4 regions of the Marinovum sp. PR37 genome follow, and region 3 is predicted to be linked to each of the others. Evidence: riboswitches for the same ligand, from Rfam matches in the RefSeq annotation. Region 3 holds a riboswitch; each other region holds the start of a gene.
The links. A riboswitch is a leader RNA that binds a small molecule or an ion and turns the genes downstream of it on or off. The one in region 3 is predicted to bind cobalamin.

Region 1 (5,446 bases), on a different contig from region 3:
TTGCCGGCGCGGGCCAGCGCCACGGCGAGATTCGACGAAACGGTGGATTTGCCCACCCCGCCCTTGCCCGAGGCGATGGCGATGATGCGCTTGACGCCCGCGGGTTTCATCGGGCCGGCCTGGGGCTTGGGATGGCCGCCGACCTTGAGGCTCGGCGGGGCCTTGGCCTCATGCGCGGTCAGCACCGCATGCACCTCGCGCACGCCGGAGATCGAAGCCACGGCCCGTTCGGTCGCGGCGCGCAGCGGCTCCATCTGGCGGGCCATCTCGGGCGAGGGCGCCTCGATCACATAGCGCACCACACCGTCCTCGATATTCAGCGCTCGAATCAAATCGCGCGAGATCAGGTCTCCGCCACCGGGAATCTCGAACCTAGCCAGCTCTTTTCGGATGATCTCTTCCATGATTTTCCTGCCCCAATCTGGGTCGCGGTGCCGCGTATCACCTCACAAAACCGCGATATTCAACCTATGCGAGTAAATTACGACTTTAGTCTTAAGGTCTACTCGCGTCTAAGCGCTTACACATGCAATTGCTGCATAGCAGCATTGATCGCACTTGGGATTGTGCGCACGCAGCATTCGACTACATTGATGTCAACGAAACGAACAGACACTGACGACAACAAAGGCGAAACGCCATGGCAGACATCACCACGAACACCCCCGTTCAGGCCGGACTGAACAAACGCTTCCAGGCTGCGCTCAAGTCCCTCACCGCACGTTATGCACAGTACCGCGTGTATCGGGAAACCATGAACGAGTTGCAAGGCCTGTCGAACCGCGAGCTCGCCGATCTCGGCCTGAGCCGCAGCGAAATCCGCCGCGTGGCCTATCACGCAGCCTATAACTGATACCGGATCAGAAGGCTCTCTCCTCCTCCCTGAGTCTTCTGTGTCTCAGCGGCGACATCTCTCCTCCTCCCTGATGTCGCCGCCTTTTACACCGGGCCGGCAAGCGGCCCAGACAGAATTCCCTGCCGCCCTCCTCCCAATAGCGGTCGGGAATACCAGGACCAAAGGCCCCTCCTCCCAATAGGCCCGCGGTCCGCTCCAGCCGGCGCTTCGTCTCCTCCCATTCAGGAGCGCTGGTGTTGAAAAGACGGCGGCACACCTCCCGTGCCGCCGTTCTTCCCCCCGGGGGCATGACAGTTTCAGGGCTCCGGCCCGCCGCCACGCCGGATGCGTGACGCCGGCAAAGACATAGAATTTCCCGCCGCTCTCCTCCCTTTGCGGTCGGGAATACCCGGACCGAAGGCTCCTCCTCCCAAATGGCCTGAGGTCCGACCGGCACTGACGCTTCGTCTCCTCCCATTCAGGAGCGTCGGTCAAAATAAGACGGCGGCACACCTCCCGTGCCGCCGTTCTTATTTTCGGGGTTCCTTTCCGGGGTCCGAAGTCACGCGCGCCCCCGTCGCCGCGCCCGGGCGCCACCGCGCCGCTCCGGCGCGATATTCGCCGTGACACAAGCCTCGTCCAGACACTTCAGAAACAGCGCCACCGCCCGACCCTGCCCGGCCTGCGGCCGGACCCGCACGGCCGCGGCCGCCGCCGCGGCCGAAACCGGCACCCCGGGTGGCAGCGACAGCACCCAGCGGACAAAACCGGCGCGCGCCGCGGCCTCGGGCGCGGTCCCCGTCTCGGCATGGCGCAGATCGGCAAGAATACGGGCCAGCATCATGCTGCGGCCCTCCCGTTTGCTGCGGTGAGAGGTCTGGTCATCTCGATCCTTTCCGCCACGCCCCGTGGCCTTGATGCAGAACGGGCAGGCAGAGAGGAAACGGCGGCAAGGCAATGCGCCCGACCCCGCGCCCTGCCCGCCACCCGCGGTTTGACGTCACTGCGAAGGCTGGTTTCCGGGCTCGGCGGGATTGCGGATGCGGCCCCTTCCCGGGCGTGACGCCCAGTGGTACTGACCACATCCCCCGGCCATACCGTTGCGGGGGCAGCGCCGGTCTTTCACCGGCTTCCCAATTCTCCCGCGGCAGAACCGCAGGCACCTTGCCGGATCAGACTACGGGGATTCGGAGCCGCAAGACAGCGTAAAGTCGGTGGAGGCGCCATTCTCCGTCACGCCAGGGCCCCGGGCCTGACCCGGGGCCTCTTGGCAGGCGCGGCATCCGCCGGCCAGAGCTCCCGCGGCGCGTCCCGGGACGGGATCATTGTCGGCGAAGTCCGGGCTCAGAACGGCACGTCATCGGCGGCGTTGATGAAGCGTGCGACCACCTTCTTGACGCCGGCCTTCTCGAAATCGATCTCGATCTTGTCGCCCTCGATGCCCACCACCGCGCCATAGCCGAACTTCTGGTGGAACACCCGCTCGCCCATGGTGAAGCTCGAGATCGCCGTCGCGTCGATCACCGTGTTGCGGCTCTCTTTGGGCTGCGCCATCGGGCGCTGGCTCTGCCGCTCCTGAAGCCGTTTCCAGCCGGGCGAATTGTAGACATTTGCCTCGGCCACCCGGCTTTCCATGCCCGAGCCAAAGCTCTGCCCGGCCATGCCGCCGCCATAAAGCCCCGGTGGAGTGAGCACATCGACATGCGCCTCCGGCAGCTCATCGACAAAGCGCGACGGCAGCTGCGACTGCCATTGGCCAAAGACCCGCCGGTTGGCGGCAAAGCTGATGGTGCAGACCTCCTCGGCGCGGGTGATCCCCACATAGGCCAGCCGTCGCTCCTCCTCCAGGCCCTTGAGGCCGCTCTCGTCCATGCTGCGCTGCGAGGGAAAAAGCCCATCCTCCCAGCCCGGCAGGAAGACCGCGGGAAACTCCAACCCCTTGGCGGCATGCAGCGTCATGATCGACACCTTGGCGCCGGCCTCTTCGCTCTCGTTGTCCATGATCAGGCTGACGTGTTCGAGAAAGCCTTGCAGGTTCTCAAACTCCTCCAGCGCCTTGACCAGCTCCTTGAGGTTTTCCAACCGGCCCGGCGCCTCGGGTGTCTTGTCGTTCTGCCAATGGGTGGTGTAACCGCTTTCGTCGAGGATGATCTGGGCAAGCTCGACGTGGCTGACGTCCTTCTCGCCGGTCATCCGGCCCCAGCGCGCAAGCCCGTCGAGCAGCCGGGCCAGTTCATTGCCGCCCTTGCCCTTGATCGCCCCGCTCTCCACCGCCAGCCGCGCGCCCTCGACCAGCGGCACGCCAGTGTCGCGCGCCAGACGCTGGATGGTCTGCTGCGCCTTGTCGCCAAGTCCGCGCTTGGGCGTGTTGACGATGCGCTCGAAGGCCAGATCATCCTCGGGGCTGACCACGACGCGGAAATAGGCCATGGCATCGCGGATCTCCATCCGCTCATAGAACCGGGGTCCGCCGATCACCCGGTACGGCAGGCCGATGGTCAGAAAGCGATCCTCGAAGGCGCGCATCTGGTGCGAGGCGCGCACCAGAATCGCCATGTCATCCAGCGAAAATCCCCGCATGCCGCGGGTGCCACCCTGCATCGCTTCGATCTCGTCGCCGATCCAGCGGGCTTCCTCCTCGCCGTCCCAATGGCCGATCAGCCGCACCTTTTCGCCGTCGGGCGCATCGGTCCAGAGCTCCTTGCCCAGACGCCCCGTGTTGCCGGCGATCACCCCGCCGGCGGCGGCCAGGATATGCGGGGTGGAGCGGTAGTTCTGCTCCAGCCGGACCACCTTGGCGCCGGGAAAATCCTTTTCGAAGCGCAGGATATTGCCCACCTCGGCGCCGCGCCAGCCGTAGATCGACTGATCGTCGTCGCCGACGCAGCAGATGTTCTTGTGACCGCCCGCCAGGAGCCGCAGCCAGAGATACTGGGCAACATTGGTGTCCTGGTATTCGTCCACCAGAATATAGCGGAACCAGCGTTGATACTGGGCCAGCACGTCCTCCTGCGTCTGGAAGATCGTCACGCAATGCAACAGCAGATCGCCGAAATCGCAGGCGTTCAGCTCTTTCAGCCGGGCCTGATACTGGGCATAAAGTTCAACCCCGCGATTGTTGAAGGCTCCGGCCTCGGCGGCGGGCACCTTGTCGGGCGTCCAGGCCCGGTTCTTCCAATTGTCGATGATGTGGCTGAGTTGCCGGGCGGGCCAGCGCTTGTCATCGATCTGTGCCGCCGAAAGCAGCTGTTTCAGCAGGCGGATCTGGTCGTCGGTGTCGAGGATGGTGAAATTCGATTTCAACCCCACCAGCTCGGCGTGTCGGCGCAGCAGCTTGACGCCGATCGCGTGGAAGGTGCCCATCCAGGGCATGCCCTCGACCACCTGGCCCAAAAGCTTGCCAACGCGGAGCTTCATCTCGCGCGCGGCCTTGTTGGTGAAGGTCACCGAAAGGATTTCGTTCGGCCGCGCCTTGCCGGTGTTCAGCAGATGCGCGATCCGCGTGGTCAGCGCCTTGGTCTTGCCGGTGCCGGCGCCGGCCAGCATCAGCACCGGGCCGTCCAGCGCCTCCACGGCCTCGCGCTGGGCCGGGTTCAGCCCGTCGAGATAAGGCGCGGGACGCGCCGCCATGGCGCGCTGCGAGAGGGAGGAGGCCGCCTCGAAAGCGTCCATGTCGTCAAAACTGCTCATGCGGCGACTTTACCCGTTCGGACGCGGGCTGAAAAGCCTTGTTCGCTCAATGTTCGCGCGCTTTGTCGCCGACGGACCCGGGGGCTCTGCCCCCGCCCTGCGGGCTCCCCCGGGAATATTTCCGGCCTTATGTATCAAACGCACCAAGATCATAGCTGCATAACGCGCCCGTGTGAATCATCCTTGTGCCATGCAGGACAAGACAATCAACAACGCGCTTCTGGCGCTATATAAGGCGGGTGGCGAGCAAGCCGATATAGCGGAAGCCTTGCTGAACATGCGAGGCGTGCCCCTACCAGTAAGGCGGGTGTATGATAGGCAGATGCGCCGGGGTCAAAGCCGCAGGTTGGTTCTGGGCGTCTTGTCAGAAGGGCCGTGCTTGACCGGAAAGATATCGGACAAGGTGCAAGAGGCGCTCCCCGGCATCTCCCGCAGAAGCGCATGTCAGAGGGTGCATATGACGCTCAGGCGGCTTGAGGCAGCGGGGATGGTGAGGCGTGAGGGGCGTGTGTGGAGGCTGGCCCTACGGGGCCAGCTTGGTGGAGTTAAACCTTATGATCTGTAACGAAGCGATAAGACTTCTTTGGGATAGGCTGTCCCTTGAACTGCATGAACTTGCTGCCCCGCGCGGCCTCCCTCATGGATTCTTGGAGGCTACGCTGTGCCAGTTCCGCGAGGAAGGCTTTGACCTCTTTGAGGACGTTTTCTCGTGTGTCACCTTGCCCGCAGATAGGGCAGGAAAACACGTTATCGCCCTTTCCATCAGCGGGACCTTCAATCGGTACGCGACAAGAGCCGCAAAGGATGCTTTGGGTATCGTCTGCCATTGATCTGGCCTTTCGAGTTTGGCCGGATCAGGTCTTGACCGAGCGATTCACACCTGTCATATGAAAGATGTGATATCACATAGCCCAGCCCGAC
Region 2 (5,446 bases), on a different contig from region 3:
CTTTTCAATGGCTTCCTGCGTTTCGTAGTTCTCGTGGTAGGCCCAGAAGGCCAGCCCGATCACCGTCAGCGCTGTCATCACATACAGAACGGAGCGCATTACCTTGTCCTCTTGAGTTGCGGCATGGCGATGGATTTGGCGTCGATCTCCCCGGCCGGCACTTCGGTGCGCCGGGCCACCCGCAGCCGCGCCGAACGCGAGCGCGGGTTCTCGGCCAGTTCCTGCTTGTCGGGGCCGGCGGCCTTGCGGGTGACGATCTCGAACTGGGCCGGCACCGCCTCGACCTGCGGCGCGTATCGGTTGAAATTGCCAGAATGTCCGGCGCGGGCCTGAAGGAAGCGTTTGACCATCCGGTCCTCGATCGAATGAAAGGTCACCACCGCCAGCAGGCCGCCCGGCCGCAGCACCCGTTCTGCGGCCATCAGCCCTTCGAACAGCTCGGTATATTCGTCGTTCACCGCAATCCGCAGTGCCTGGAACGAGCGCGTTGCGGGATGGCTCTGCCCCGGCTTGGCGCGCGGCAGCGAACGTTCGATCACCCCGGCCAGTTGCAGCGTGGTTTCAAACGGCGCTTCGGTGCGGGCCTTGACGATGTTCCTGGCGATCCGGCGCGAGGCACGTTCCTCGCCGAAGACATAGAGGATCTCGGCCAAGTCCTGCTCGGTGGCGGAATTGACCAGATCGGCGGCGCTGGGGCCGTCCTGGCTCATCCGCATGTCGAGCGGGCCGTCCTTCATGAAGGAAAAGCCGCGTTCGGCCCGGTCAAGCTGCATCGAGGAGACCCCGAGATCGAGCACCACGCCGTCCACCTGATCGGCAACCTCGTCCATCTTGGAAAAGACCGTCTGTTCCGGGCGGATGCGGGCGCCGTAGCCGGCCATCCAGTCGGCCGCCAGCTCAAAGGCCAGCGGGTCGCGGTCGATCGCCACGACCTCATCAGCGCCGGCGTCAAGCAGGGCGCGGGTATACCCCCCGGCCCCGAAGGTGCCGTCGATCCAGGTGCCCGCCACCGGCGAGACCGCCGCGATCAGCGGTCGGATCAGAACGGGGATATGCGGGGCCGCGGGGGGTGTGACAGCAGCGGCGGCCATGGCTCAGGCTCCCTCTGCCGGTCCATCGAGGAAGGACAGCGGGTCAAAATCCTCGGGCAGCTCGTCGAGCCACTCTTCGGTCTTGGCCAGCTCTTCCTTCTCGTAGGTGTCCGGGTGCCAGATTTGAAAGGTGTCACCTGCGGCGATGAAAAAAGCCTCTTTTTCCAGTCCGATCTTGTCCCGCAGCTTGGCGGGCAGGACCAGGCGGCCGGTCTCGTCGACGTTGGTGGGATAGGATTGGCCGTGAAACAGCCGTTGCAGCATCTTGCGCTGCATCGACCCGCGCGGCATGGCATCGATCTTGGCGTCGACCTCGTCGATCGCCTCCATCGTGTAACATTCGAGGTAGTTGCGCCGGTGATCGCCGTAGACAATCACGAGCTCGGGGTTTTCGCCGGATTTCCAATTCGGATCAGCAGCTTCCAGCACACGGCGAAACAGGGCCGGGATCGACACCCTGCCCTTTGTATCCACCTTGTGGCGGCTTTCGCCTCTGAACCTGCGGCTCACTGTCCTGCCGTCCTTTGCCCGCGCCCCCGCGAAACCCCCCATGTCTTGGATGTAAAAACGGCGGATTGATCTGCTGCCACTGATCAACCCGCCGCCTGTCCCGCTCTTGCGGGATGTCCAGCTGCGCGCGCCACCTGGGGGGATGTCTGCTCGCCCGCGCGCCGGATCTCTGTTTCACGATGAAAGGCGGATGCCTGTATGAAACCTGTTTTTGCTTTTGTTCGGAGTTGGTTGCGGGGTCGTTTGCTGCCCCTATCTCCGTCCCTCATCGTGGTATAAGGGATGCCATGGGAAATTATGGAAATCAACAGGCAAAATTGGGAAAGACCCACATCATATTGTCCACACCCCCTGTGGAAAACAACATCTTGGGGTAAAATTGATACTGTTTTTGGAATTTATAGCGGAAGCGGCTTTTTGCTCATACCATATATAGTAATTGAGGCGCTGTGGCTTTTTTCCCACGAAATCCCGGAATTTTCGGGGCAGCGCCGTGATTTACCCGTTTCCCCAAATTCCGCCGCGCCTGCTTTTGCGGATTTTGGCAATTCCGGCGCTGTGACTCACACACGAATCACGGAATCGAGAGCCAATTCTTGATTCTGTCGCCGCACCGGATTGGGCCGGTGCCATGAATTCCCATCCATCCCACGATTTCCCGTATGTCCCTTGGTTTCCCGGCGCGGTCCTGATTTCCCGCCGGGGCCGCGCCCGCCCGCCAGGGCCATTCAGGCCCTCTGCGGCCATGGATTCCCAAAAAGGCGCCGGCGTGGCCGCCATGCCGCACCTGAAGCCGCGTGACGGGGCGTGCGAATTGCCGTCTTGCCAGGCTGAGCCGGCACAATTAGACGAAGCCTGTCTTGGTTCGGGCCTCGCAAGGGGTTCGTGAAAAGGGAACGCGGTGCAAAGCCGCGACTGCCCCCGCAACTGTGAGCGGCGAGCACCTTCGGAAACTGCCACTGTGGCCACCGGCCGCGGGAAGGCCCGGCGGATGCAACGACCCGCGAAGTCAGGAGACCTGCCAGGAGCTCACCCTATCCCGACGCGGGGCGCGTCACGGATAACGGCAACCCCGTCGCGGTGACTTCACTGAAACGGTGGGCGCTGTTCCCTCCGAAACGTCAATCGGCCCGACCGGCCTTCGAGGGATACAAAATGACCCGCTCCACCCTGATGACCAGCGCCGCGCTCTCCGCGCTCTGTGCCACCCCTGCTCTTGCCCAGGACGACGCCTATGATCTCGGCGTGCTGATCCTTTCGGCCGGGCTCGAGGCGGCACCCGCCGACGAGACCGGGGTTTCCGCCGCCGTGATCACCGAGGACGACCTGGAGGCCACCGGCGAGACCCGAGTGATCGATTTTCTCGCCCGCCAGCCCGGCGTGACGATCCGCGCCACCGGCCCGCTGGGCACCTCTGCCGGGGTCTCGATTCGCGGCGTCGGGCAGAACAACATCCAGGTACGCGTCGATGGTATCGACGTATCCGATCCGAGCGGCACCCAGGTGGCCTTTGATTTCGGCGGGCTGATGACGTCGGACATCTCGCGCATCGAGATCCTGCGCGGCGCGCAATCGGCGCTTTATGGCTCCGAGGCGCTTGGCGGGGTGATCAACATCACCACCAAAACCGCCGACAAGGACGGGTTCGGCGTGCAGATCGCCTCGGAATACGGCAGCTACGAAACCCTGCGCAGCGCCGTGACCCTGACCACGGCCGGCGATGGCTACGACAGCGCGCTGACCTTTTCTCACGCCCGCTCGGACGGATTTTCCGCCGCCGACGAAAACGACGGCAATGACGAGGAAGACGGCTTTTCGGCCACCCGGCTGAGCTTTGCCGGCTCTTACGAACTGGGCTCGCCCGATCTGGTGATGCATCTGTCGTTCTTCGACGAGCGCTCGGACTATGAATATGACGAGGCCTCGGGCGGCGTGGTATCTGACGGCAGCCCCGACGAGCTGACGGTCAAGAAACAGAACGGCGCCCGCATCGGCTTTGATTTCGTCACCGGCGCGGTGGATCATTCGGTCTCGGCCGCCTGGTTCCGCATCGACCGCACGCTGACAGGCACCTCGGCCAGCTTTGGCGGCATCTCCGACGACCGCTTCGACTATACCGGCACCCGGATGGAATACCGCTACCAGGGCGGCGTCGATCTTGGCGCCACCGCGCGGCTGGCCTTTGGCGCCGATCACACGATCGAGGAATTCGACACCGCCGTGGCGCTGGACCACACGATTTTCGGCCTCTTTGTCGACGGACAGAGCCAGGACACCACCGTCAACGGCACCTTTGCCGAACTGACCTGGGCACCGAACGAGATGTGGAACCTCTCGGCCGCGCTGCGCCATGACGTGCATTCCGAATTTGGCGGCCATACCACCGGCCGTCTCTCGGCCGTCTATCGCCCGATGGATGACCTGATCTTCCGCGCCAATGCCGCCACCGGCTTCCGCGCGCCTTCGGGCTACGAGCTTTACGACGGCTTTGCCGGCAACCCCGATCTCGATCCCGAAACCTCGAAGAGCTTTGATCTGGGCGTCGAGAAGCGCTACGGCGAGACCGCCTTTGTCCGCGCCACCGCCTTCCATGTCGAAGCCGAGGACATCATCGACTATTCTTTCACCACCTTCGGTTACGTGCAGGCCGAGGGCACTTCGACCCGGCAGGGGCTGGAGCTGGCCTTTGGCGGCGCGCTGCGCGAGGGGCTGCGGTTTGACGGCTCCTATACCTGGACCGACAGCTTTTCCGACGCCGATCTCGACAGTTCGAGCTGGTCGGCCTTTGTGCCCGGCCAACAGGCCTCGGCCTCCGTGACCGCGGATCTGGGGCAACGCGCCTCGCTCAATGTCACCGGGCTCTGGGCCGGCAACCGGGCCGACGATCTGGACGATTACGGCGTGGTGAATTCCACCCTGACCTATGAGATCATGGAGGATGCCGAAGTCTATCTGCGGATCGAGAACATCTTTGACGAGGAATACCAGACCGCGCCGGGCTATGGCCAATCGGATCGCGCCGCGTATTTCGGGGTCCGTGCGTCTCTGTAAGGCACTCCTGCTCGCCGCCGCGCTGATCGGTGCGGCGGCCGAGGCGCAGGAGGCGCCGCGAAGGGTTGTCTCGATCAACCTCTGCACCGACCAGCTTGCCATGATGCTGGCCGCGCCGGGCCAGCTACATTCGGTCTCTTTCGTGGCGCTCGACCGGCGCGCCTCCTCGATGGCCGATGCGGCGCAGGACTATGTCATCAACCATGGCCGCGCCGAAGAAATCTATCTCATGCAGCCCGACCTGGTTCTGGCCGGGCGGTATACCGCACGGGCCTCGGTCGAAGCGCTGGAAAATCTCGGCATTCCGGTCGCCACCTTCGACATCGTCACCTCCATGGCGGGCGTGCGGCGCGCGGTGCTCGAGATGGGCGAAGCGCTGGGCCGGCAGGCGGCCGCGCGCGACATGGTGGCCGATTTCGACAGCCGCCTCGCCGCCCTGCAAGCCGAGGTAACACGACGCCCTCGCGCGGCGCTTTATCATGCCAATGGTTTCACCTCGGGCCGCGCGTCGCTGGCGCATGAGATCCTGACCGCCGCCGGCTTCGAGAATATCGCCATCACCGCCGGTTACGAGACTGGCGGCAAGCTGCCGCTGGAAATCCTCGCGCTGGCGGCCCCCGAGGCGATCATCACCGGCCAGCCCTATCCCGGCACCAGCCGCGCCGAGCGGATCATGGATCACCCGGTCATCGAGGCCCTGCGCCGGGGCGCGCAGGGCGCGGCGGTGACCGATGCCGACTGGGTCTGCGGCACGCCGCATGTGCTGCGCGCCATCGAAGGGCTCGCGCCGCTGC
Region 3 (5,446 bases):
GGGTCACGACGAGAATTGTCCAATTGCCTTGCTCGCTGGCGCGCCAGACTTCGACCATACGCGTGGCGGACTGAAGGCCGCGGCCAACCAAGCTTTCTTGGTAGACAGTCTCCAGCCTGCTCCGGATGGTCTCGCGAGACCCGCAGGTCATCTGAGCGGAGGCGGGGGGGCCAAGAGCTGCCAGTCCAAAGGTCAGGCTCAGGCTGATCAAACGCTTCCACATGGTATTTCTCCTTCCCCTTGCTGGGGCGGAGAACATGAAGGCTACGACCCCAGCTCCAAGTTGCTTTGTAAATATGGTATCTCAAACCTGCTCGTGCACTATTCGTTACCGAGGAATTGAACACCTTCGGGACTATGCTCGGGCGAAACTCCAATCGCCTCTTACGGGGGTGGCACCATTTACAACCGAAACTGATCAGTTATGTGTGCACACCTGCACGAATGAAGCGTCATAGGCGGCGCTCATGTGCGGAATAGCTCAACGTCAAGGACGCGTTGATCGAGGCTGACATTCCTGATGCGCCGCATCGCAGCCGAAGCGTCTGCGTCATGGCTTAGAAAGCAATGCCACGGTGAACGGCGTTCCGTAGCACATCGTGCAGAAATGGATGGGCCACGCGCAGCTTACCATGACGGCGATCTATACCGACCCCGTGGGCAAAGAAGAGCAGGGTATCGCCTCGAGGATGTGTGGGAGTAGGCTGCGGCGAACTTCACCTTTGCGTAAGATCAAAAGAATGCGACCCGCAATCCACACCCCGCATGGTTTATTGTTGCCTCCACCGCGAAAACTTTGCGAATCAGCTCTTCATCCAGCACGTCCTCTGGCGCGCCTTGTTTGACAAGCTGACCGTGATGCATGACAGCGATTTCGTCGCAAAAGGCGGCCGCCTGATTGAGGTCATGCAGGGCAACGACGATGCGGGTGCCTAAGTTGCCAAGGAGGCGCATGAGGTCCAGCTGATGGCGGATATCCAGATGGTTTGTCGGTTCGTCGAGCAGAAGTTCCTGCGGCTCTTGTGCCAAGGCCCGCGCAATCAGGATTCGCTGTCGCTCGCCGCCGGACAGCGTGGACCATGGCTGGGCGGCACGGTCGATCATGTCCGTGCGCTGCAACGCCGAGGCCACGGCATCTTCGTCACGAGTTGACCAGCCGTTCCAGGCGCCTCGCAAGGGAAGGCGCCCGAGCGCGACCACCTCGCGCGCAGTCAAGGAGATGTCAATGTCCGACTGCTGCTCGACATGGGCAAGGCGGCGGGCAATCTCTTTGCGACGGAGGCTCTCGATGGGGCGATCCTCCAAATAGATCGCGCCTCCCGTCCCTCGACGCAATCCTGCGAGTAGCCGCAGAAGACTGGATTTACCCGATCCGTTCGGCCCGACAAGTCCGAGAACACCTTGTTCCGGCAGTCGCAATGTAACCCCACGCACAATCGGGGCGCCTCCGGCCGCCCAAGACACATCTTCCGCCCTGAGCGTCATCTCCCCCTCCGAGACTGCCAAAGGATAGCAGCAAAGGCCGGAGCACCGAACAGCGCAGTGATGACACCAATGGGCAGCACCTGTCCCGGCAAAACGATGCGAGACAACACGTCCGCTGCGACCATGAAGACTCCTCCAGCCAAGGCTGAAGCCAGTATCAGGCGGCCATGTGCAGGGCCGACCAGAAAACGAGTCGCATGGGGAATGACCAGCCCGACGAAGCCGACAGCACCCACCATGCTGACCACCGTCGCGGTCAGAAATGCGGTGACCGCAAAGAGTTCAAGGCGAACGCGCGCGACATCCACGCCCAGCGAAGCAGCGGCGTCCTCGCCGAAGGCGAAGGCATCAAGCGCCCTGGCACGGTAGAGACAGATGGCCAAGCCAATGACCACGATCGGGAAGGAAAGCCAGGCATCCGGCCAACGGATGCTGCCAAGGCTTCCCAAAAGCCAGAACAGGATCCCTTGCGTCTGTTCGGCATTGGCCGAAGACGTGACGATGAAGGAAGTTACCGCATTGAAGAGCTGCGAACCCGCAATACCCGCGAGTATAATGCGCTCGGTCCCGCCACCGGTTTCACGCACCAGGATTGCGACGAAGAGAATGGCCACCGTCGCGCCCACAAAGGCACCTGCGGAGACGGACAGCGCCCCCGCGCCGAGCGCCAGAACAATCACCGTGACCGCGCCGGTCGATGCCCCTGCCGAAATACCAAGCAAATATGGTTCGGCCAGCGGATTGCGCAATAGAGCCTGAAGAACGGTGCCACAGACCGCCAGAGCCGCGCCGACACAGATCGCAACGGCGGCACGGCTGAGACGATAGTGCCAGATGATGCCTTCCCGGATCGGATCGACTTCCAGATCCAAGCCCAGAATACGGTTGGCCAGCGTTCGGGTCACGTCACGGGGCGTTACCGCAATCTCGCCCAGCAAAATGGCCCCCGCCGTAGCAAGGACCAGAGCCACGGCCGAGAGCAGCAGAAACGGCCCAAGGGCCATCCTGCGCGACCTGGGCGCGGGGCGCGCCTCGGCGATCACCGTGCTTGGCCGAAGGCTCGTAGGCCGGCGGCAAGCGTTTCGACCCCATCTACCGCTCGCAGAGTCGGGTTCATCGACTGAGCGTCCATTTCAATCAACCGGCCATTGCGCACTGCGCTCAGCTGACTGGCCACAGGATCGCTTTGCAGGAACGCGCGCTTGGCGGCGACGTCATCGGCCGGCAGACGGCGCCGATCCATCTTTCCCAGCACGATTACATCCGGGTCGAGGCCCGAAATTGTTTCCCATCCCACCAGCGGCCATTCTTCTTCCGAGGTGATGACATTGCGAACCCCGACGACATCCGAGATCCAAGCCGGGGCCCCGTAACGGCCGGCCACATAGGCTTCTCCCTCGGTCTGCGGTGAGGAAAACCAGAAGAGAACCGAAACGTCGCGTGCTTGCAGCCCGCGTACATGTGCCTTTGCGGTTTCGATCCGCGCCGCGTTGCGTTCGATCAGAGCCGCACCGGCGCCCGACACATCGAAAATGCCGGCAAGCTCAGCAATCTCGCGGGATAGTAGGTCCATGGACCAGGCCTGAGACCGGGCTCCGTCACCGCTGCCGGTGCTGAAATCGCTTTTGGCGCATTCGGCCGGCGACACATAGGTGGCAATGCCGAAATCTCCGAACTGGGAAAAGGTGCCGACCCGCGCCTGTTCGGGAGCGATGTCGTTGATCCACTGACTCGCGACGAAATCGGGGCGGGTGTCCAGCACCGCTTCGAAACTGGGCGAGTTATCCGCCAGCCGCGGCAAGGCTTGGCCCTGCTCGGCCAATTCCTCTGGCAAAGGCGCCAGCCAGATTGCGCTACCGACGATCTTGTCGGCCAGGCCGAGCGAGAGCAGGATTTCGGTTGTGCCCTGTCCGATCGCCACCACGCGCTCCGGAACTGCATCCAGGATCAAGTCCCTCTGGCAGTTGCGGATTTCAAGAGGATAGGTGGTTGCCTGGGCCTGAACCCGCAAGGCAGTTGATGCGAGAATGGCAGTTGCAAGCACACAGAGGATACGACCGCGGCCGCGAGCTATTTGGATCATTGACGCTCCTTTTCCGGACACCCCGTCCGGTGCGCATTGAAATTTCGGCTCTGCTCCATCGCAGGCCGGAACGGCAGGTCTCCTGACTCGCGGCCATCGTTCCAACCCGCCTTCCCGTGCCTGTTCTGTGACACAGTGGCATCGCCCGACGGGCGAATGGGTCGAAACGGCCGCCTACAGTTGCGGGGGCAGTCCCGGAGTTCAAGCCAGAAGGCTTGGCACCGGGTTCCCTTTTCATCCCGATTGGGAACCGTTCGCGCCGGAAGTTCTTCTTCACAACCTGGTTTGTCAAGCCGGATTATTCCGGTGGCGAATTCAATCACCTGCCTGCAAAGGCGCGCCATTTTAAATCACAGTTTTTGAATGCCTTTTTGCGTGCTACTCCCCCATTTGACAATTGTCGGGGAGTAGCGGCTGCCAACCTGGCAGTCCCGAAACGCTTGCTCTGCTTTTCAACCCCGGCCGCGATAGGGCGGCACGCCTTGATCGGGCAGCCAGAGGCCCTCGGGACGCGGGGCGGTCTGCCAGAACACGTCGATCGGAATGCCGCCGCGCGGATACCAGTAGCCGCCGATCCGCAGCCATTGCGGTTCGAGGAAATCGACCAGGCGGCGTGCGATAGAGATCGTGCAATCCTCGTGAAACGCACCATGATTTCGAAAGGAGGTCAGGAACAGTTTCAGCGATTTCGATTCCACCAGCCAGGCGCCGGGTACGTAGTCGATCACCAGGTGGGCAAAATCCGGCTGTCCGGTCATCGGGCAGAGCGAGGTGAATTCCGGCGCTGTGAAGCGCACATTATAGGCCAGGTCGGCCTGTGGGTTGGGCACACGCTCCAGTTCAGCCTCTTCCGGGCTGGCGGGAATGCGGGTTTCGCCGCCAAGCTGCTTGAGATCGCTGTAGATATTTTCGGACATGGGGGCTCCTTAAGGTCAGACGCCGCGCTTGTTGCCCCAGATCAGGACATGAAGCTGCGGCAGGATGCGGGGGGCGAACCAGCCGTCGGCCATCGCGCTGTCGGTCAGCCATTCCAGCCGGGCAGACAGGGCCCGCAGATCGACCGGCGTGTCGGGGTCGACCTCGGCGTTGCCCGGCTGGAGGTAGAGCGGCAGGTCCGGGTGGCGGGCATGGGCGGCTTTGGCCCATTGGTAATCGGTCTCGTCGAAGACGACGATCTTCATCACCGACTGCCGCGCCGGCTTGCCGGCGGAGACACAGCCATCGAAGGCATCCCAGTCCACCGTTTCGCCGCTCGAGGGGGGTTTCGGCGACAAAACCAGCGTGTCGAGCTCCGCAAACCAATCTCTGGCCAAGGAACCTTGTGTCTCGCAGGCGAAGCGATACCCCGCCGCACGTCCCCGCGCGATCACCGGAGCGAAATCCTGGATCGCGGGATTGCCGCCGCTGATCGAGACCGTCAACGGCTGACCGTTCGAAAGACGCAGCACCTCATCCCAGATTTCCACGTCGCTCAACGGCGCCCAAGTATGGCGATACCGGCTTTCAACGGCATGCAGGCTGTCGCACCAGCTGCACCTGTAGTCGCAGCCACCGGCGCGGATAAAAACCGTGGGCTCACCGATCAATGCGCCCTCGCCCTGGATCGTCGGCCCGAATATCTCGGCGATGCGCAGGGTCATGGCCGGTACTCTGCCCAGGTTTTCGGCGTCTCGCTGATCATCACGGCGCTGGTCTCGGGCCAACGCGCGGCACACCAGTCGTAAAAATGGCGGGCCATGTGCTCGGCGGTGGAGGGCACATCGAAAATGTCATTCAGATGGCGATGGTCGAATTGATCGTCGATATAGCTCTTGAGCGGTTTCAGATCGTGGTAGTCGCGCACGAAACCGTCGTCATTCAGCGTTTCGGCGGCCAGTT
Region 4 (5,446 bases), on a different contig from region 3:
GCGCTGCTCTGCGCGAGTTCCGGGTCGCGCTGATGCTGCTCTCGCGCCTGCCGGCCGGCCGGATCGAGGGCGCCGCGCCGAACCTTGCCGACGCGCGCTGGGCCTTTCCGCTGGTCGGGTTGGCGCTGGGGCTGATCGGCTGGGCGGTGCATGCCGGCGCATTGGCGTCGGGCGCTCCGGCCCCGGTGGCGGCGGTGCTCGCCCTGGCGGCGCTGGCGCTGGCCACCGGCGCGCTGCATTTCGACGGGCTGGCGGATTTCGCCGACGGCATCGGCGGCGGGCGCGACGGCGCCCATGCGCTCGAGATCATGCGCGACAGCCGGGTCGGCAGCTACGGTGTCCTGGCACTGATCCTGATCGTCGCGCTCTGGCTGGCGGCGCTGTCTTCGCTCGGGGCGGCGGCCGGGTTGGCGCCGTTCCTCGTCATCGGCGCGCTCAGCCGGGTGGCCATGATCGGCTTGCAGGAGACCCAGCCCGCCGCGCGTTCCGACGGCATGGGCCGGATGGCGGCCGGGCGCTCCGGCCGGGCGCGGCTGAGCGCCGCCGCCGTGGTGCTGCTGGCCGGTCTGGCGGTGGGCTGGCAGGGGGTGGCGCTGGCCGCGACCTGCGCGGTGGTCGCCGCCGGCACCGGCGTTCTGGCCCGGCGCAAGCTGGGCGGGATCACCGGCGACGTGCTGGGCGCGACGCAGCTTCTGGCCGAGGCGTTCTGCTGGGCGGTTCTGGCCACCTTCTGGCCGGGCTGAGCCGCTCATGCGCCGGCCGGCTCCCAGCGGTCGGTCATGATCAGACTGTCGAGCGGCAGGGTCTGCCGCCAGCCGCGCGCCGCCAGCTCGGGCCGGTCGAAGAGCTCGGAGACATGGCCGAGGCAGAGGTAGGCGACGATCTCGACGTGATCCGGCAGCCCGAGAATGGCGCGCAGATCGTCGGGCCGGAAGATGCTGACCCAGCCCATGCCGATGCCCTCGGCACGGGCGGCAAGCCACATGTTCTGCACCGCGCAGACCGTCGAATAGAGGTCCATGTCGCGATTGTGGGTGCGCCCGAGCACCACCTTGCCGCCCCGGGTGCGGTCGCAGGTCACCGCGATGTTGAGCGGCGCCTTGCGGATGCCCTCGAGCTTCAGCGACCGGTAGGTCGATTGCCGCTCTTCGGGAAACATTTCCGCCGCCTCGTCATTGGCGGCGGCAAAGGCGCTGGCGATGCGGTGTTTCTGCGCCGGGTCGCGGATCAGGATGAAGTTCCAGGGTTGCATGTGCCCGACCGACGGCGCGGCATGACCGGCCTCGAGTATCCGCCGCAGCCGGTCCGGGGCGATCGGATCGGGCAGGAATTCGTCGCGCACATCGCGGCGCGCGGCGATGACGTCATAGAGCGCACGGCGTTCGGCAGAAGAGAAGACGCGCGCCGGAGCGGGCGCGGGGGGGTGCAGCATGGTATGGCCTCCGCATGGCTGACAGCGGCCCGTGGTGTCCAGCCACGGAACCTGGTGTCACCAAGCCGGTCTTCTGGCTTGGGTTCCTCCCCGGCGGACGCCTTCCCGGGCCGCAGGGCCCGGTGGCAAAATGTCCGACAGGTCCCCCTCACAGCGGCGGGCCCGCGCCGGTCTTGCACCGGCTTCCCGATTCTCCCCTCTCGGGGCACCTGGTGGCGCGACTATAGATCGACCGGTCGCAGAGACAAGCGCCGAGAGTGCGGCAGGTCAGGGGGCCCGGTCGGGCGCCGGCCCCAGCGAGTCGCGCAGGATAACCGTCGCCTCGAGCTCGACGCTGGGGCCGGGGTCTTCGCCGGCGCGCATCGCAAACAGAAGACTGGCCGCGCCCTTGCCCATGTTGCGATGGGGCACATGCACGGTGGTCAGCGCCGGGGTCACGATCTCGGCGATCTCGATGTCGTCGAAGCCGGTGATCGACAGATCGCCGGGCACGTCGAGCCCCATCTTGCGGGCCTGGGTCAGGGCGCCGGCCGCCAGCACGTCGTTGCCGCACATCACGGCCGTGGGGCGCGGGGTGGTGTGCATGAGCTGCTCCAGCGCCTGTGCACCATTGGCGATGGAATAGGCCGTCTCGACGACGGCCAGGGTCTCCGGGTCCAATCCGCGCGCCGTCATCGCATCCACCAGCCCCTGCGACCGCTGCCGGGCGCGGTCGTTGTTGCGGCGGTCGGCGGTGATCAGCGCCAGCCTGCGGTGGCCCCGGTCGAGAACCGCGTCGGCCAGGGATTTCATCGCCTTGCGATTGTCGAAGCCGATTGAAACCCGCCCTTCGTCGCCGTCGTAGACCCAGGCGATCACATAGGGCACCTGGCGCTTTTGCAGGAAGCTGTAGCATTTTGGCGGCCGGTCATGGCCGATCAGGAGCAGCGCATCGGCGCCGCGCGCGACAAGGCTGTGAATCTGCTGTTCCTCGAGTTCGGGGCTGTAGGAGGAAGAGGCCACCAGAAGGGTGATGCCCTGTTGCCGCAATGCCTCCTGAAAGGCCTGAAGTCCGCGGGCGAAAATGGCGTTTTCCATCGTCGGGACGATGGCGCCAAAGGTGTTGGTGCGCCGGGCGGCCAGGGCCTGGGCCCCGAAATTCGGCGCGTAGCCCATGGCGCGCACCGCATCGAGCACCTTCTTGCGGGTGGCGTCCGATACCACCGCCGGATTGTTCAGGCAGCGCGAGACCGTTGCCGTCGAAACGCCGGCACGGGCGGCGACATCCTCGAGTTTCGGCGTGTCGCTCCCCTGGCGGCTGTCCTGACGTCGATTCGGCACTTTAACCATCAGTTTTCCCGATTCCGGCCTTTGCGGCACTATAAAAAAACCATCGCTGACAAGCATATAACAGGAAAACACGCGGCTTGTCATGTAAGCGCTTGCATTGAGCGACTGTAAGCGCTTACATTTGTCTTGCCCGAGTCGTGGAAAGGACCTGCCCGTGTTTCTGATCTCAGCAATCACTCTGTTTGCAGTCTTTGTCGCGAACGTGCTCGTCGGCGCTTTGGGAGGCGCACAGTTTCTGGGGGACGTGGGGGAGATGCTGCTGCTGTTTGCGGCCTCGGTGACCTTTGTTCTCGCGATTCTTCGGCGAGAGGCGGCGGAGAAGTCCGACCGCAGCTAACGAACCATTTTGGGAGGAAAACATGGATCGTGACAATCTTGAACGCGCCGCGATGGGGCGCCGCAATTTTCTGAAACTTGCCGGCTCCGGCAGCTTTACCGCGGCGCTGGTGGCCGGTGCCGGTGGCATGCTCTGGTCGAGCGAGGCGGCGGCCCAGACCGCCCGGGAGGAAAAAGAGCGCATGGCCGCCGCCGATCACGTGATGACGCTGGCCACCGCCTATGTGCTGGGCGCGTCGCGCAGCTATCCGATCATGCAGCTCGACCTGAAGGAAAACATCCAGAACGCCACCAACGGCAAGGTCTACGTCAAGCTTGCCCCCGGCGGCCAGCTTGGCGCCGGCGGCGCGCTGGTGCAGGCGGTGCAGACCGGGACGATCCAGTGCGCGCAGCATTCGCTGTCGAATTTCGCGCCCTTCGCCAGCGCCGTCGATCTGATCAACATGCCGTATTTCTGCGGCTCGAACCAGCGGTTCACCAACCTGGTCAATTCCGACGCCTGGAAAGGCGAGGTGCATCCCGGCATCGAGGCCGCCGGCTTCAAGCCGCTGTTCTACGTGGTGATCGATCCCCGGGTCGTGGCGGTGCGCAAGGGCGGCAACAAGGTGATCACGCCCGCCGATCTGAAAGGCGTGAAATTCCGCGTGCCGGGCTCGAAGATGCTGCAACAATATTACGGCATGGTCGGCGCCAATCCGACGCCGGTGGCCTGGGGCGAGACGCCTTCGGCGATCAAGCAGGGCGTGGCCGATGCGCTCGATCCCTCGGTCGGCGCGCTGTTTGTCTTTGGCTTCAAGGACATCCTGAGCCATGTCACCTTTACCCAGGCGGTGCCTGACAGTCAGGTCTATTCGGTCAACCTCGAATGGTTCAACGCGCTGCCCGCCGACGTGCAGGAAGGCATTGAATTCGCCGGCGAAATGACCGCGCAGCAAAACCTGGCCAAAGTGCCGGCGGCGCGCGCCCACGCGATGTACGAGCTGACCAAATCGGGCGTCGAGTTCCACACGCTGACCGACGACCAGCTTGCCGAATGGCAGGACGCCGGCGGCTACCAGCGCTCGGAATGGGACGATTTCAAGGTCGAGCTTGCCGGTTCGATGGAGACCTTCAACCGGCTCGAAGAAGCGGCCGGCACCATGGGCCGCTACTACGTGCACGACGCCTGAGGCTTCTGACAGGGGCGGCCCGGGCCGCCCCATCGCTTCGATTGACTGCAAACTGGAGCGGTCGGCGGCGCCTGACGCGTCGCGCGACCACAGGAGACTTTTATGTCGAATGCCTTGCGGAAACTCGATCAGAACGCCGAACGCTGGCTGCTTCTGGTTTTCTACACGATGCTCGTCGTGACCATGTTCATCGAGGTTCTGCGGCGCGAAGTGCTGTCCTATTCCTCGATCTGGGGCGAAGAGATCGTCCGCTATTCCTTTATCTACCTGGCCTGGATCGGTGCCGCCGCGGCGGTGCGCCAGCGCGGTCACATCCGCATCGACGTGCTGATGCAATATGTCGGCCCGCGGGTGAAGGCGGCGCTCTACCTGTTCGGCGATGCCGTGATGTTCGGCGTGGCGCTGATCGCCTTTTACTGGTCGTTCGAGACGGTGCTGGTCTCGGCCAAGTTCGGCTCGGTCACCCACGGTCTGCGGGTCAGTCAGGTCTGGTTCCTCTCAGCGGTGCCCTTGGGCTTTGCCCTGGTGATCCTGCGCCTCGTTCAGTCCTTCATCCGGGACTTCACCGATCTTCGTCACGGGCGCCCCGTGTACGAAGGCGACAAGCTTTTCGACTGAGGAGACGGCCATGCTTTGGAACCAACTCGATCAGACCGTCGAACTCGGCTGGGATTTCTACGGCCCTGTGATCCTCTTCGTGCTTCTGGTGGCGCTGGCAGTACCGGTCTGGGCGGCGATCGGCGCCTCGGCCATCGCGATGCTGCTCTTGTCGGGCGCGCTGCCACTGAGCCTGGTGGGCGAGAGCCTGTTCCACGGAATCGACCATTTCGCGCTGACCGCCGTGCCGCTCTTTATCCTGACCGGCGACGTGCTGGTGCGGACCGGGCTCTCGCGCAAGTTTCTCGACGTGGCCGAGGCGCTGACACAGTTCGCCAAGGGCGGTTTCGGCTCGGCCACGGTGCTGGTCTGCGGCATGTTCGCGGCGATCTCCGGCTCCGACGCCGCCGGCGCCGCCGCCGTCGGCCGGATGACGATCAACCGACTGGTCGAGAGCGGCTATCCGCGGCCCTATGCCTGTGCGCTGGTCGCCGCCGGGGCCTGCACCGGCATCCTGATCCCGCCGTCGATCGCCTATATCATCATCGGCCTGGTGCTGGGGATTTCCGCCTCGACGCTGTTC

Region 1: linked by a shared signal. The riboswitch ahead of PVW49_RS05640 (hypothetical protein) and the one ahead of PVW49_RS23065 (ABC transporter substrate-binding protein) in region 3 are both predicted to bind cobalamin.
Region 2: linked by a shared signal. The riboswitch ahead of PVW49_RS05610 (TonB-dependent receptor plug domain-containing protein) and the one ahead of PVW49_RS23065 (ABC transporter substrate-binding protein) in region 3 are both predicted to bind cobalamin.
Region 4: linked by a shared signal. The riboswitch ahead of bluB (5,6-dimethylbenzimidazole synthase) and the one ahead of PVW49_RS23065 (ABC transporter substrate-binding protein) in region 3 are both predicted to bind cobalamin.

What each region holds. Positions count from the first base shown of each region.
Region 1 is NZ_JARAML010000004.1:234,902-240,347, forward strand. It holds gene PVW49_RS05630 (Mrp/NBP35 family ATP-binding protein) at 1-404, opposite strand, end outside; gene PVW49_RS05635 (DUF1127 domain-containing protein) at 641-853, shown strand; gene PVW49_RS05640 (hypothetical protein) at 1,398-1,679, opposite strand; cobalamin riboswitch at 1,829-2,017, opposite strand; gene PVW49_RS05645 (ATP-dependent helicase) at 2,180-4,525, opposite strand.
Region 2 is NZ_JARAML010000004.1:227,010-232,455, forward strand. It holds gene ftsL (cell division protein FtsL) at 1-99, opposite strand, end outside; gene rsmH (16S rRNA (cytosine(1402)-N(4))-methyltransferase RsmH) at 99-1,091, opposite strand; gene mraZ (division/cell wall cluster transcriptional repressor MraZ) at 1,095-1,601, opposite strand; cobalamin riboswitch at 2,446-2,641, shown strand; gene PVW49_RS05610 (TonB-dependent receptor plug domain-containing protein) at 2,757-4,652, shown strand; gene PVW49_RS05615 (ABC transporter substrate-binding protein) at 4,639-5,446, shown strand, end outside.
Region 3 is NZ_JARAML010000047.1:7,096-12,541, forward strand. It holds gene PVW49_RS23050 (hypothetical protein) at 1-223, opposite strand, end outside; gene PVW49_RS23055 (ABC transporter ATP-binding protein) at 733-1,485, opposite strand; gene PVW49_RS23060 (FecCD family ABC transporter permease) at 1,482-2,489, opposite strand; gene PVW49_RS23065 (ABC transporter substrate-binding protein) at 2,525-3,568, opposite strand; cobalamin riboswitch at 3,624-3,838, opposite strand; gene queF (preQ(1) synthase) at 4,021-4,485, opposite strand; gene queE (7-carboxy-7-deazaguanine synthase QueE) at 4,501-5,208, opposite strand; gene queD (6-carboxytetrahydropterin synthase QueD) at 5,205-5,446, opposite strand, start outside.
Region 4 is NZ_JARAML010000004.1:47,827-53,272, reverse strand. It holds gene cobS (adenosylcobinamide-GDP ribazoletransferase) at 1-743, shown strand, start outside; gene bluB (5,6-dimethylbenzimidazole synthase) at 749-1,432, opposite strand; cobalamin riboswitch at 1,479-1,660, opposite strand; gene PVW49_RS04790 (LacI family DNA-binding transcriptional regulator) at 1,700-2,761, opposite strand; gene PVW49_RS04785 (hypothetical protein) at 2,916-3,098, shown strand; gene PVW49_RS04780 (TRAP transporter substrate-binding protein) at 3,121-4,266, shown strand; gene PVW49_RS04775 (TRAP transporter small permease) at 4,369-4,884, shown strand; gene PVW49_RS04770 (TRAP transporter large permease) at 4,895-5,446, shown strand, end outside.